DNA from 4 places in the Paenibacillus sp. sgz302115 genome. Region 1 is predicted to be linked to each of the others. Evidence: riboswitches for the same ligand, from Rfam matches in the RefSeq annotation. Region 1 holds a riboswitch; each other region holds the start of a gene.
What was found. Region 1 has a riboswitch for cyclic di-GMP ahead of AC0LWN_RS20165 (S-layer homology domain-containing protein). Riboswitches for the same ligand answer to the same signal wherever they lie in the genome.
Positions count from the first base shown of each region.

Region 2: it holds a riboswitch for cyclic di-GMP, as region 1 does, so the genes downstream of both, AC0LWN_RS26025 (PA14 domain-containing protein) here and AC0LWN_RS20165 (S-layer homology domain-containing protein) in region 1, are expected to answer to the same signal.
Region 3: it holds a riboswitch for cyclic di-GMP, as region 1 does, so the genes downstream of both, AC0LWN_RS12335 (flagellar assembly protein A) here and AC0LWN_RS20165 (S-layer homology domain-containing protein) in region 1, are expected to answer to the same signal.
Region 4: it holds a riboswitch for cyclic di-GMP, as region 1 does, so the genes downstream of both, AC0LWN_RS21650 (anti-repressor SinI family protein) here and AC0LWN_RS20165 (S-layer homology domain-containing protein) in region 1, are expected to answer to the same signal.

Region 1 covers NZ_JBVYOK010000011.1:118,286-121,406, forward strand. Annotated here, with positions in the region: gene AC0LWN_RS20165 (S-layer homology domain-containing protein) at 1-1,629, opposite strand, end outside; cyclic di-GMP riboswitch class I at 1,681-1,773, opposite strand; gene AC0LWN_RS20170 (MerR family transcriptional regulator) at 1,992-3,121, shown strand, end outside.
Region 2 covers NZ_JBVYOK010000019.1:90,887-94,007, reverse strand. Annotated here, with positions in the region: gene AC0LWN_RS26030 (sugar phosphate nucleotidyltransferase) at 143-1,516, shown strand; cyclic di-GMP riboswitch class I at 1,652-1,731, shown strand; gene AC0LWN_RS26025 (PA14 domain-containing protein) at 1,745-3,121, shown strand, end outside.
Region 3 covers NZ_JBVYOK010000005.1:82,823-85,943, reverse strand. Annotated here, with positions in the region: gene AC0LWN_RS12335 (flagellar assembly protein A) at 1-1,591, opposite strand, end outside; cyclic di-GMP riboswitch class I at 1,679-1,772, opposite strand; gene AC0LWN_RS12330 (FUSC family protein) at 2,026-3,121, opposite strand, start outside.
Region 4 covers NZ_JBVYOK010000013.1:24,247-27,367, reverse strand. Annotated here, with positions in the region: gene AC0LWN_RS21655 (2-oxoglutarate dehydrogenase E1 component) at 1-1,234, opposite strand, end outside; cyclic di-GMP riboswitch class I at 1,621-1,705, shown strand; gene AC0LWN_RS21650 (anti-repressor SinI family protein) at 1,734-1,901, shown strand; gene AC0LWN_RS21645 (helix-turn-helix domain-containing protein) at 2,020-2,352, opposite strand; gene AC0LWN_RS21640 (TasA family protein) at 2,518-3,108, opposite strand.

The DNA.
Region 1 (3,121 bases):
AGCTGCCGCCAGCAGCTTGGTGAATTCGGCCCGGGTCAGGATGCCTTTTGGCGCATAAGTAGTTCCATTCATCCCGTCCACAATTCCTCTTGCCGCCAATACCTCTACTGCCTGCTGTGCCCAGTGGCCTGACATGTCTTTAAAATCGGCCTGGCGCAGCATGATTGCATACAGCCCGGAGGCTGTAATCTTGGCCTGAACATAGCCGTCTTCCGCCGCAGTCACTCCGCCAATGTAGGTCCATACGGATTTTGCCGGATCGTAGGAGTAGATTCCAAGCTTTTCACGCCCCGACGTCCAGGGCTCGTCCTTCGGGTATCTGACCGCCAGCTTCGCGGGGATCTGGAAAGGCGCACTTGCTTGAACCTGCCAGGCGGAGCCTGCTTTCTGCAGCTTTTTGCCGCTCTGGTCCAGCAGTACAGCCGTTTCCAGCTCAGCTTGGGCCAGGCTCACTTTGGTATTTTCCGGGAATGTCCCCGCCGAAATCTCGAGTCGTGCCCATCCGTCCATTACAGACAAGGTTCCGCCCGCGCTTCCAATGCTCTGACTGTCTTTGGCTCCAGTTACTACTGGAACCGACACTTCAGAAGTTGAACCTGGATTCGGGACTGTGCCTGGACTTGGAGTTGGAGTGGTGTCTTTTTTCAAGTCTAACGATTCTATGTATTCATCCTTCTTGCTGTATAGCAGCTTATCCCCGCTAATTCCGATCAGCTTCGCTCCTGTCTCTATCGCCGGAAGCGATTGTACTGTATATGTAGAAAGGTTTACTTGCTGCAGCGTTGTTTTACCGTCCACTTCGTCCTGAAACACCGCGTGCCCCTTAGCTATGGACATAAAGGCATATTGTGTTCCTCCGGCCTTCATTTCGGTGAGGTCCACAGGCTGAGCTGTCAGGTCTTTGATGTTCAGAAGCACATATTTGCTTTCGGAAGCACTGTTTTTTTGCTTGAACAGCACATGGCTGCCATTAAAAACAAACCAGTCCACAAAATTGGCTCCGCCCAGACTAACAAGTGCGCGCGTAACCCCGCTGCTCAAATTCAGCAGACTAAGCCCTCCGTCACGGGCATTTTTGTATACCACATTTCCATCCGCCAGCACCGGAAACCGTCCTTCACCGAGATCCGCCTCAACGCCGGAGGCCAGGTCGTGGTAGATCATGCTGCCGTAATTTTTGCGCTCATACCAGACTACGCCTACACCGTCAGTCGTCGGATTACCATATTGGCCGGATTGCTTATTGAGCTTAGTCTTCTTGCCTGTCACAAGGTCGGCACTATAAATGTCCCAATTGAGTGAAGACTCCGATTCGCTTCCTTTGTCCGCCCATACGGCAACGGTACCCTCCACATAAGGCGCATCCTTGGCAGAAGAACCCGACGTCAGAACCGTACTTGCACCACTGGTCTGATTCAGCGCGTGCACTTGCTTCACTCCGCCGCTATCCGCTTCGAGCCATACCAGCCGTTCTCCCGACACGCTGTAGTCCGTCCGGCCCGGATCTGCTGCGGCGGCTGAGGCCTGCATCGTGCCACCCGCACTAGGCAGCAGCCCTCCAAGCATGCTCACCACCGCAACTACGGCCATAACCGTCTGCGACAACTTTCTTTTCCTTCCGAACCTCATTCATTTCTCTCCCCCAGCGCTATTTTTAGGCACGCCAAAAAACCAAGTGCCCTGAGCGGCCCGGCTACCCTAACATCCCTCCTGGATGAAGTAGGCCCGTGGCTTTGCGTCTCCGACTTTCGTACGGATTTGCCTTTGTTCCAAACTCGGTTTTTCTGTCCCTTTATGCTTATGTAAGTATGACTTTTGAAGTGCAGGACTTCCTCTATTATCGGAATTTATTCCTGTGAAATTAAGAAGTTCTATTTTTTCCTTTTTTAGGGGGATGAAATTGGGGATCGGATTGATGGTCAAAAAGGATTGACTTTGACGTTGGGTCAATCGGTATAATCGCAGTAAGAGAACAAGTACGGAGGGCTGTTATGAAGTTAATGAAAATTACCGAAGTTACCGAAAAATTTGGCATATCTTCAAGGACACTTCGTTATTACGAGCAAGTAGGCTTGCTGCGGAGTGAACGTCCACCACTTGAAAAGTATCGTTTTTATGACAACATAAATATTAACCGGCTACAGCAGATTTTGGTGCTTCGGAAAATGCAGATTCCGATAAAGGATATTTTGCGAATTTATGAAAATCAAGATATGGAAACGTTGGTACAAAGCTTTGTCAAGCGAATTGAGGAAATTGACGACGAAATCAGCACGCTCTCCCAACTGAAATCTTATGTTACAGACTTCTTAGATGCTATGAACACTCACGGTATCACGCAGATATCCGCACTACCCTTGCTTTATGAAAAGGTAGAAGATGAACTGTTCTCCCGACCAAAACATGATTTATCCATGGAAACGCTGAACACGATCTCAGACAAGCTAGCAAAGCCGCTGGATATGGATATTGTGGCATTGTCTCCGATGCTTGCGATTACATCCATAAAAACTGACAACAAACAGTCCGAGATTGATTTGTTTTGGGAGTGGATTTCCGCAAATCAAATCCCATTTGGCAAGCCCGGCAGCCGAACGCTGTTCGAATATCAGTATGGAGGGGACATTGTTTTCATGCAACAGCTTACTGCCCGAACAGAGGACTGTCCGTTTGTGTGCAAGGAATTTGAGGGGGGCTTGTTTGCTGTTTCGTCCGCTTATGCAGATGAGGATTTAGGAGCTTTACAGTATCGAATGCTGCAAGGCTTTGACGATAATCCAGGCTTTGAGGTAGATTTTTTACATCATGGGAGTTTGCGTCATGAGACGCTGATAGAGTCTGTATTTTCTCCAGAGAGCAATCGTGAAAGGGTCAATATTTATCTTCCTGTACGACAGAGAAAGCCTAATGTTGTGGATTATCCCGAGTTTGAAATATCCGACAATGTATTTCCAGAGGAAATTGAAAAAGCAAACCCTCTCTTGCGTAAATATAAGGTTGATTTCCACAAAGTTACGCCGATTTACTATCCTCATTATCAGATTTTAGAGAATGGCGAAGCAGAATTTATCGCATGGATTTCTGAAAGAAAGCTAGATACCAATATTGCGGTAAAGCTCCC
Region 2 (3,121 bases), on a different contig from region 1:
CTGGAGACAACAGCCGGCCGAAAGTCCAAACATTCCTTGCAGTGACTCCCGCAACAGCCCGGTTTTAAGCTTCTTCACACATCGAAGCCCACAATAACAATCCAATATTTTCGCGACAACATATAAATGGGAGGGTTCACTAATGAAACTGGTACTTCTATCAGGCGGTTCTGGTAAACGGCTCTGGCCTTTGTCCAACGATTCACGTTCGAAGCAATTTCTGAAGGTACTGGAAAGCCCGGCCGGTGAACCGGAATCTATGGTACAGCGTGTATGGAGACAACTGCAGGAGACAGGAATGGCGGAATCCTCCTACCTGGCTACCGGCCGCAGCCAGGTGGAGATGATTCAGAGCCAGCTCGGCGCAGAGGTACCAATCATTGTGGAGCCTGAACGCCGCGACACCTTTCCGGCCATCGCCCTGACGGCTGCCTATCTGTATTCGATGAGCGGGGTGTCTCCAAGTGAGACCGTGGCTATTCTTCCGGTTGATCCGTATGTGGAGACTTCATTTTTTGACACGGTAATCCAGCTTGAGGCAACCATGCAGGAGAGCGGCGCGAATCTAGCGCTGATGGGCGTTGTTCCTGAGCTTGCTTCGGAGAAATACGGTTACATCATTCCTACCGGCGATCAGGCGGGGGCAAGCGGCTATATGCAGGTAAGCCACTTCCAGGAGAAGCCGGACCGTGTCCTGGCCGAGGAGCTGATCAGCCGCGGCGCACTGTGGAACTGCGGCGTATTCGCTTTCCGGCTTGGATATCTGCTTGATATTCTGCAGCGGAAAGGGTTGCCTCTGAACTATGAGGAGCTGCAGAAGCAGTATAAATTGCTGTCCTCCATCAGCTTTGACTACGAAGTGGTAGAGAAGGAAGAGAATATTGTCGTACAGCCCTACGCCGGATTCTGGAAGGACCTGGGCACGTGGAATACGCTGACCGAAGAAATGAGCAGCAACCATGTGGGCAAAGGTTTTGTGACCGCCGATTCCGAAGGAACCAGCCTGATCAACGAGCTTGATATTCCAATTACTGTAATTGGAGCCAAGGACCTGATTGTCGCTGCCAGCCCGGATGGCATCCTGGTAACCCATAAAGCGGAAAGCCCGCGCATCAAGGAAGTGCTGAAGTCTTTTGAACAAAGACCGATGTACGAGGAACGCCGCTGGGGCCACTACAAGGTTATTGATTACGTGAAATATGATGAGGGCAATGAGGTGCTGACCAAGCGGATTTTCATATCCAAGGGTAAAAATATCAGCTATCAGCTCCACCACAAGCGCAGTGAAATCTGGACCATCGTCAGCGGTGAGGCGAGCATTGTGCTGAATGAGCAGAAGCATAATGTGAAAGCAGGGGACGTAGTCCGCATACCGGAAGGCACCAAACATGCGATTCTGGCTCTGACGGATGTGGAGTTTATTGAAGTCCAGACCGGCTCGGAGCTGGTGGAGGAGGACAATATTCGCATTACTCTGGACTGGGAGGATATCGCCCTGCATCAGTTCATTTCATAGGCGAATTAATCTATTTACCCAATTGTTACAAATCCAAAACAGGTATTAAGAACCATTTATTAAGAAAATTTCATTTTTACTCTAAACTATAAAATGCTAGAGACGATACTTACGGTAAGAGGGATTATTCCTTCAAAACGAAAAAGGCAAACCTATCGAAAGGTAGGGACGCAAAGCTATAGGGCCTTCGAAAGAGTGGCAGCCTGGCTACCGAAAGGAAGAAGAATGATGACAACTTACCGTAATTTTCGTTTTTTGAGTGCTGTTTTGTCCATTGCCCTGTTTATGACTGCATTAGGGATTGCGCCTGTATCCGCGAAGGCTGCCGCAAGTCCTTCAGCTCCGGTCAATCCCGACGCCTCCCCGGGGGCGGTCAAGCTGCTTAGCGATCTCTATTCCATTACAGGAAAAGGCATCATCACCGGACAGCATGACTACCTGGAGAGTCCCGATGAATTCAGCAACAAGCTTAAGGGAACAAGCGGACAATTTGCTGCCCTTCACGGCTATGAGCTGGGCGTGATCAGCGGCCAATCGGAGAGCACTGCAGCCACGCAGCGCCGGAATGTAGTGAACAGCGCGATCAACTGGTATAAAAATGGCGGAATCGTCGCTATGACCTTCCATGAGCAATTGCCCGGCACTTCATATCAATGGGCTAACGTCCAGAAGACTTTGAGCCAAGCGGACTTCGATAAGTATGTAACACCGGGAACCACTCAATACAACAGCCTGATCGCCGATCTGGACAAAGTAGCGGTCTCGCTCAAAAGCTTGCGGGATGCAGGTGTTCCAGTACTCTGGAGACCTTATCATGAAATGAACGGCAACTGGTTCTGGTGGGGTAAGAAAAATAACTTCCCCAAACTATGGAATATTATGTATGACCGCTTTGTAGGCGTTCATAAATTAAACAACCTGCTGTGGGTATGGAACCCGAATGCCCCGAATGCCTGGTCCGACCCTTATGCCCTGACTTATCCGGGCGCTGACAAGGTAGATGTTCTTGCGGCAGACATATATGATAATGATTATATGAATATTTATCATGACAGCCTGCTGAGCCTTGCTAACGGCAAACCTATTGCTATCGGTGAAAATGGTCAAATGCCAAGCACGGCAAAGCTGCAGCTATCCCAGAAAAACTGGGTATACATGATGAGCTGGGGCAAAATGCTCTACGAGAACAACAGTACCGATACTATTAAAAGCTTCATGAATGACAAATATACATTGACCCGTGACAAATACAAAGCGGGACTGACACTGACGCCAGCACCGACAGCAACACCGACGCCGACACCAACACCGACGCCGACACCAACACCGACGCCGACACCAACACCGACGCCGACACCAACACTAACACCGAAGCCAACGGCAACACCAACGGCAACACCAACGCCAGCACCTACTGTAAAGCCGACGCCAACGCCGTACAGCGATGATGCGGCACAAGCGCCAGCGCCAGTCTTGAATGGTCTTCAGGGTGAGTACTTCAAGAACATGACACTTTCAGGTACGCCTGTCCTGGTACGCAACGATGCGGCGGTCAACTTTAACTGGCGTCAGGCTGCACCTGACCCGGCGCTCGGTGTGGATGCC
Region 3 (3,121 bases), on a different contig from region 1:
TAATGCCTTCCTCGTGAATATGCAGATTGCCGCCGGATTTGATGATGCTGCCATGAGACCCGGCAATATCAATACGAACGTTCTCTTCCTGCAAAAAGGCGATTCCGTCATAGAAATCCATGAGCAGCTTCTCGAAGGAACTCAGCACGTTATCCGTAAAGAATCTGGTAAATCGGCCGGGATGCAGGAAAATATCCAGCATGCGCTTAAGCGGTTCGGTATCCTGCGGATAGGCAGGGCTCATCCCGGCAAGCAGCTCTTGCAGATTACTGATCATAGCTGGAAGGTGGTTGTATTTATTCTCCAGCAGGAGCAAGACGACCAGTCCGTATTTCACGGTTCGCTGCACCGACTCGACGGTCTCCGCCAGCATCCGGGCAGCTTCTCTAAGCCCGCCGACCTCTTGCATGAGCAGCTTGGAGAAGCTGCACAGGCGGTTGTGGATTACACCGAACGCCCCTGCATACAGCCCGCTGTCCACAACCTTCCCCCGGACCAAAATGCTGCCCGTCGCAGTGATTGTAGAACCAATAACATTACCATATATGTAGACGTTTCCCAACGCTTCAATCACTGTATGTTGTTCTATGTCTCTGAGCACAACCACATCACCGGGGAACATAATTGTGCCGGCCGCAGGCTCGCCATCCTCAGGGATAATATGAGCTTCGGGAAAATCAATGGTTTTGACGAAGCTTCCGCTTCCCGTTATGCGCGGTCTGCCATTACGTTGGGCAGTAATCTCACCGCTTGGCTGCAGCGATGCATATGCTCCGGCTATAAGTGTAATGTCCTGCGGCGGCGGTGGCGGCAGCACATATCCGAACACGTCAAAGCCAGGCAACCCCTCCTGCGGAGGCAGTTTCCGGGCGAACACCTCACCTTCCCGGATAGCGGGTGATCCTTGGTGTCCGGTTTCTTTTGCCGTCTGCTCTCCCCGGTTGAATTCATTCGCCAGGTTCTCCGGGAACAGCAGCTCGAGACTGGCATCCGTGCCGGGAACGGGAGCTTTGCCTTCGGCAATGCATACAGGAAGATATGTAGGGTTATTCAGCTCTTCGTAAAGTGCCGGAATGTTAAGATTGCCTATGAGGGGGCTTTTCTCAAAGCCGGCTATAATCTGTTCTATTGAAAGTGTGGACAGCACCACATCACGGTTCAGTTCGGCCCGCACAGTAACATTGGCTGAGGCAGGGGTGTTGACCAGGTTCCAGGCGTACTTTTCAGCACGGTAAAGTGTAAAGTATACTTTGAGCTTGTCATCGGATACGGTAATCTGGTATTGCGGCTTCTCGCAAATATCCCAGCTTATTTGATCGCAGGCGGTGACTTGAGTTGGAGCTGTTATTGTCTGCTGGTTTATCTTCAAGATTACAGGATGGAGAGCGGAGATTACAGCCGGCTTGCCGCCAGGCAGAGGTGAGGTGATAAAAATTTCGTTGTTCTGGATGATGATGACACCGTTCTTATCTCTGTCTGTCCCGGTAAATGCCTGAGCATCCACAGAGTAAAGTTTCAGGAGATCGGGCCTCCCAAGCAGCATGGAAGCAAAGAACTCATACCGTGACCGTTCCATAATATGCTGCGCCATTCGTGTAACCTCGCTTTTCGTATAATCAATGTCATCTGTACAGAAAAGAACATCATGGAGCCGTGAAGCCGACCTGATGGTGTCTCTATTGGCAGCCTGGCGACCATAAATGCAGTGTTGATGCATTCTTAAGCCCATAGCTTTGCGTCCTGTCCTTTCGGGCAGTTTGCTTTTAGGAATAGATCAATGATATACACTCAACATGAGGCAAACTAAATCGACTGTTATCGACAAAAGTGGTCAATACTGGTATTGAGTTCAAAAATAACTTCTTCAAACAACATTAATTCTAGTACTAAAGTAGCTATTTTTCAACTGAAATAATAGAATCCGGACATAAATTATGAAAAATGCAGATAATTGTTGATTTATTGACATAAATTAGGAGGGTGGAGGAAGCTGGGGGGAAAAGAAAAAAAGGACGCTCCCTAAGCTTACAGCTTGTGGGAGAGTCCCTTTTGTGTGAAACGCACGGCTTGTGCGGCTTCAGACTTGGCTTTCACCGGTGCGGCCGACATCACCAGATAGTCAGCCTGCTCAATTTCTTCCAGCACCCGGTTCAGGTGGGAGAAGACCGCACCCAGATCGCGCAGGGTGGTCAGGGAGCATTGCCCCTGCAGTTCGGAGAAACAGGAGAGCTGAAGATCGCGGGCCTTGTGCAGCGCTTCGGGAAGTGAACGCTGGCATTCGGCATCCGACAAGGTCTTGGAGCCATAGAGGGCGATGCAGTCTGCGGTGGCTGTTACGACCGCAGCCATCCAATCGGCTGCGGCATAATGCGAAGGCAGCAGCGTGATGTCTGTGCGGATTTCTTTTACATAGGAATGAATTTTCTTGAGATGCCTGGTTGCCTGTGATAGTCCGCGCAGCTCGCTGCGGCACTGATAATGGGTAATAGTAAAATGAAGCTCCTTCTGCTGCTGTTCACTCTTGCCCAGCAGTGTTGCGGAGCGTCCCAGCGCGTCTGAAGCCTGAGCTGATTCCCTTCCGCCATCCGCCTGGCCGCTCAAGGCATCTGCCAGCAGCAGGCTTGCTTCCAGTGCCAAGCTTTTTACCTTGACGAACCCCTTGGGCGGAACGATAATCATATTGATGATCAGAGCAATTGCTACTCCAATCAGCGTTTCGGCTACACGCCACTCGATATAATGACCATTATAGAAGGTAAGTGCCAGAACAGAAGTTACGCCGACCTGGGAGATGGCCTGAATATTGATCCGGCACGCTGTGGCAACCCCGATCCCGATCAGCAGCATCAGCAGAATGGAGAGTGCGCTAACATGGAAGAAGCGGCCCACAATCATGCTGACGATTCCGCCGAGCACAACGCCGGTCATGCGGTAAACGCCCTTTTCAAAGGAGGCCTTGACGCTCCCCTGCGTAATCAGAATCGCGGCCAGCGGGGCGAAATATAAGTAGCTGTCGTGATAGAGGGTATTTACGGTGAGCCAGGAAAGTGAGGCAGCCACTGTAACACGTATCACATATAAAGACAGGCCGAATTTCTCCAGGCGGTCCTGTAAGCCTTCG
Region 4 (3,121 bases), on a different contig from region 1:
GGGTGGACCGGGAATCCTCGCTTTCGGTCGTAAAACCAATCCGGTTATTGACGATAATATGCACCGTGCCGCCGTTGGTGTATCCACTCAGCTTGCCGATATTCAGCGTCTCAGCAACAATGCCTTCACCCGGGAAAGCAGCATCGCCGTGCATCAGCACAGCAATAGCCTTGTTAGTATTAAGCTTTGGCAATCCCGCCGTATTCCGGTCCTCCTGGGCCGCGCGAGTGAAGCCTTCAACGACAGGGTTGACGAATTCCAGGTGGCTCGGGTTGTTAGCCAGCGTGATCCGGGTACGTACCGTCTCCCCTTCACGGACAGCCCGGTCAGCGCCCAGATGGTATTTGACATCTCCGGTCCAGCCATAGTTGATCCCCATGGAGCCTTCGGACGGGAACAGCTCCTTGTTCGGAGAATGGTGGAATTCCGAGAAAATAATTTCATAAGGCTTGCCCAGAATATGCGCCAGCACATTCAGCCGTCCACGGTGGGCCATGCCCATCAGGATATGCTCTGCGCCATCATGTGCGGCAGCGCGGACAATCTCATCAAGCATCGGCACCAGGGCGTCATTGCCTTCCAGGCTGAAGCGCTTCTGGCCGACAAAGGTTTTGTGCAGGAAGGTTTCGAACTGCTCCACTTGAATCAGACGGTTCAGCAGCTCCTTGCGCTCACCGCTCGTCAAGGGTGCGGGCGAGCTGGTGGACTCTGCCTGGCTGTTCAGCCAGCGCAGCTCCTGCTCTTCGTGTACATGCCCGAATTCGTAGGCTATGGTCCGGGTATAGGCCTGGCGCATCCGGTGAACGGCATCCCAGGCGGTCTTGACTTCATCCGGTGCGTTCTCCCAGATCAGTGATGCGGGCAGCGCGGTCAGGTCTTCGCGGGTGAGGTCATAGGTTTCGTATTCCAGCCATTTCGCCATGGGGTTGTTCCCCCGGACAAGCGGGTCAATATTAGCGGCCATATGGCCATATATACGGATATTGGCAATCAGCTTGGAAGCTCTTACGGCTTTTCTAAGCCACTCCGTATCTCCCGAAAGCGCAGGCTTCGGAGCCGGCAAAACATCTGGGGTGAGCGGAGGAGGTCCGTACACCGTAAAAAGCTCGCGGTAATGATGCTCTACTGAAGCGGGGTCCTTAACAAACTGTTCATATTTTTCCTGAATGTAGCCCAGATTGGGTCCGTGATATTTACTCCAAATGGTTTCGTTATAGGGCTCTTTGACTGCCATGAATGCATCCTCCCAACGGATGAACCCCACGTGCGGCACTAGGCGTCAGCGCCCGGTGGAGCTGCAATGTTTGCGGTTTCATTTCTCATCTTATTGTGCTACTTTCGAGGCGTGTAATCAATTCATACTTTCGTGCAATCCGTTCGCAAAACGGCATGATTCAGCCCATGAATGATGAATAACGGATATCGTTTACTATGATGCAATTCATGGTCAGTCTCACAAGCTTTATTACCCGGACAAAGCCTTGCAAAAAAAGCTAATCTTTTGCACGACTTAGCAAAAAAAAATCCGAAAATCGACACACTTCTTCTGTGAGATTCTGTATAATGTTATTGCGGGTAACGGTTACATTAGTTTCTAGCCAGATCCTTTCATGTAAAGGGTCCAGTAAAGGGTAAACCTGCTGAAAGGCAGGGGCACAAAGTCTCGGGTCTAATGTAGAAATACTACGACGGCCGGACTGCCTGGGGACGCAAATATTCTAGGAGGAGATATCTTGGAAAAGTCCAACCAGGGGAATAACGGAGAACTGCAGACAGTTGATCTGGATTTAGAATGGGTGCATTTGCTGATGTCGGCCAGGAAGGCGGGCATCGGGGCGGAGGAGATCCGCCGGTTTTTCAGTGAGAAAGCATTGGGCGAGAAGGCATTGCAGGTCATGTAGGGCGTTTTCGATGCAGGGATATATACGGAAAAGGGCACAGCGGAATCCGCTGTGTCCTTTTCTGCAAATATGAGAAAGTATAAGTATCACACTATACTGTATCCTTATATTTCTCGAACTATTGATCCTTCTGCTCCAGCCGCCATTTTTGATAATCCAGAAACTCTTTGAATTCCCGTTTGCTTATGCCTGAGGCCATAGCTTCCTGAACGAGCCGGAACCATTCGCCGTCCAGGGGCGGCTCTTCCGTATCTGCGGGCTCGCCATAGAGGAGAGTATGGATGGAAACCTGAAGCGCATCGGCGATTTTTTCAATGAATTGAATTGAGGGGTTGGATTGAATATTTCTTTCAACATTGCTTAAGTATGATTTCGCCACATCAGCCTTGTCAGCCAGCTCGGATAAGGACAAGCCTTTTTCCAGACGGAGTTGATGGATGCGGCTACCCATATTATCCGGCACGATTAAACGCCCCTCCGCATTTTTTGTTAACAGTATAACAAATTTTCGCATAACGGACAAAAATCAATGCTTCAGCAAAGCGGTGAGCAGGAAGAAAAACGGCATACCCCGCCCGGATGAGGGAGGATACGCCGTTTTTGCGCGGGATGAGGCTTATTTCAATTCACCGGGGCCTTGTTTGGCGTTGAATGTCCAGGTGAGGGACAATTTATCCCCCTGGAACACGTTCTGATCCTGACCGTTGTCGACAAATACGAAGGCTACCTTGAACACCTTGGATTGTCCGGCACTGATGCCGCCAGGGATTGCGCCTGTGCTGATCAAATCATAGTTTGACGTATTTTTCAAATCCTTGAGCGAAATCTCTCCGAGAACATAATTGGTAATATCGCCGCTGACATAGGTGTCTTTCAGGAGCTTCACTTTAAAATGATCCCCGAGATCCTGCGCACCGTTATTCGTTCCTGCATCGGTTACTGTGTATGCACTGGCGAGCTTCAGCTCTTTGATATCCAGTGTTCCGCTGTTCTGCAGTGTGAAGTTGCGCACCGCAATATCGCCTGGCTTGAGGTTGCTGAGATTAACGATCTCCGTTGGAATGGTATTCAGGTCCAGCGTGCCGGCAGCAAAGGTTGCTGTACTCTGCGCAGTGTCGCTGAAGTAAGCGAAGGTGCCTCCCCCGATCAAAGACAATCCCAAAGCTGCCGACGCAATACCGAAGCCCAATGTTTTTTTAATACCCATAATGTAAACCCTC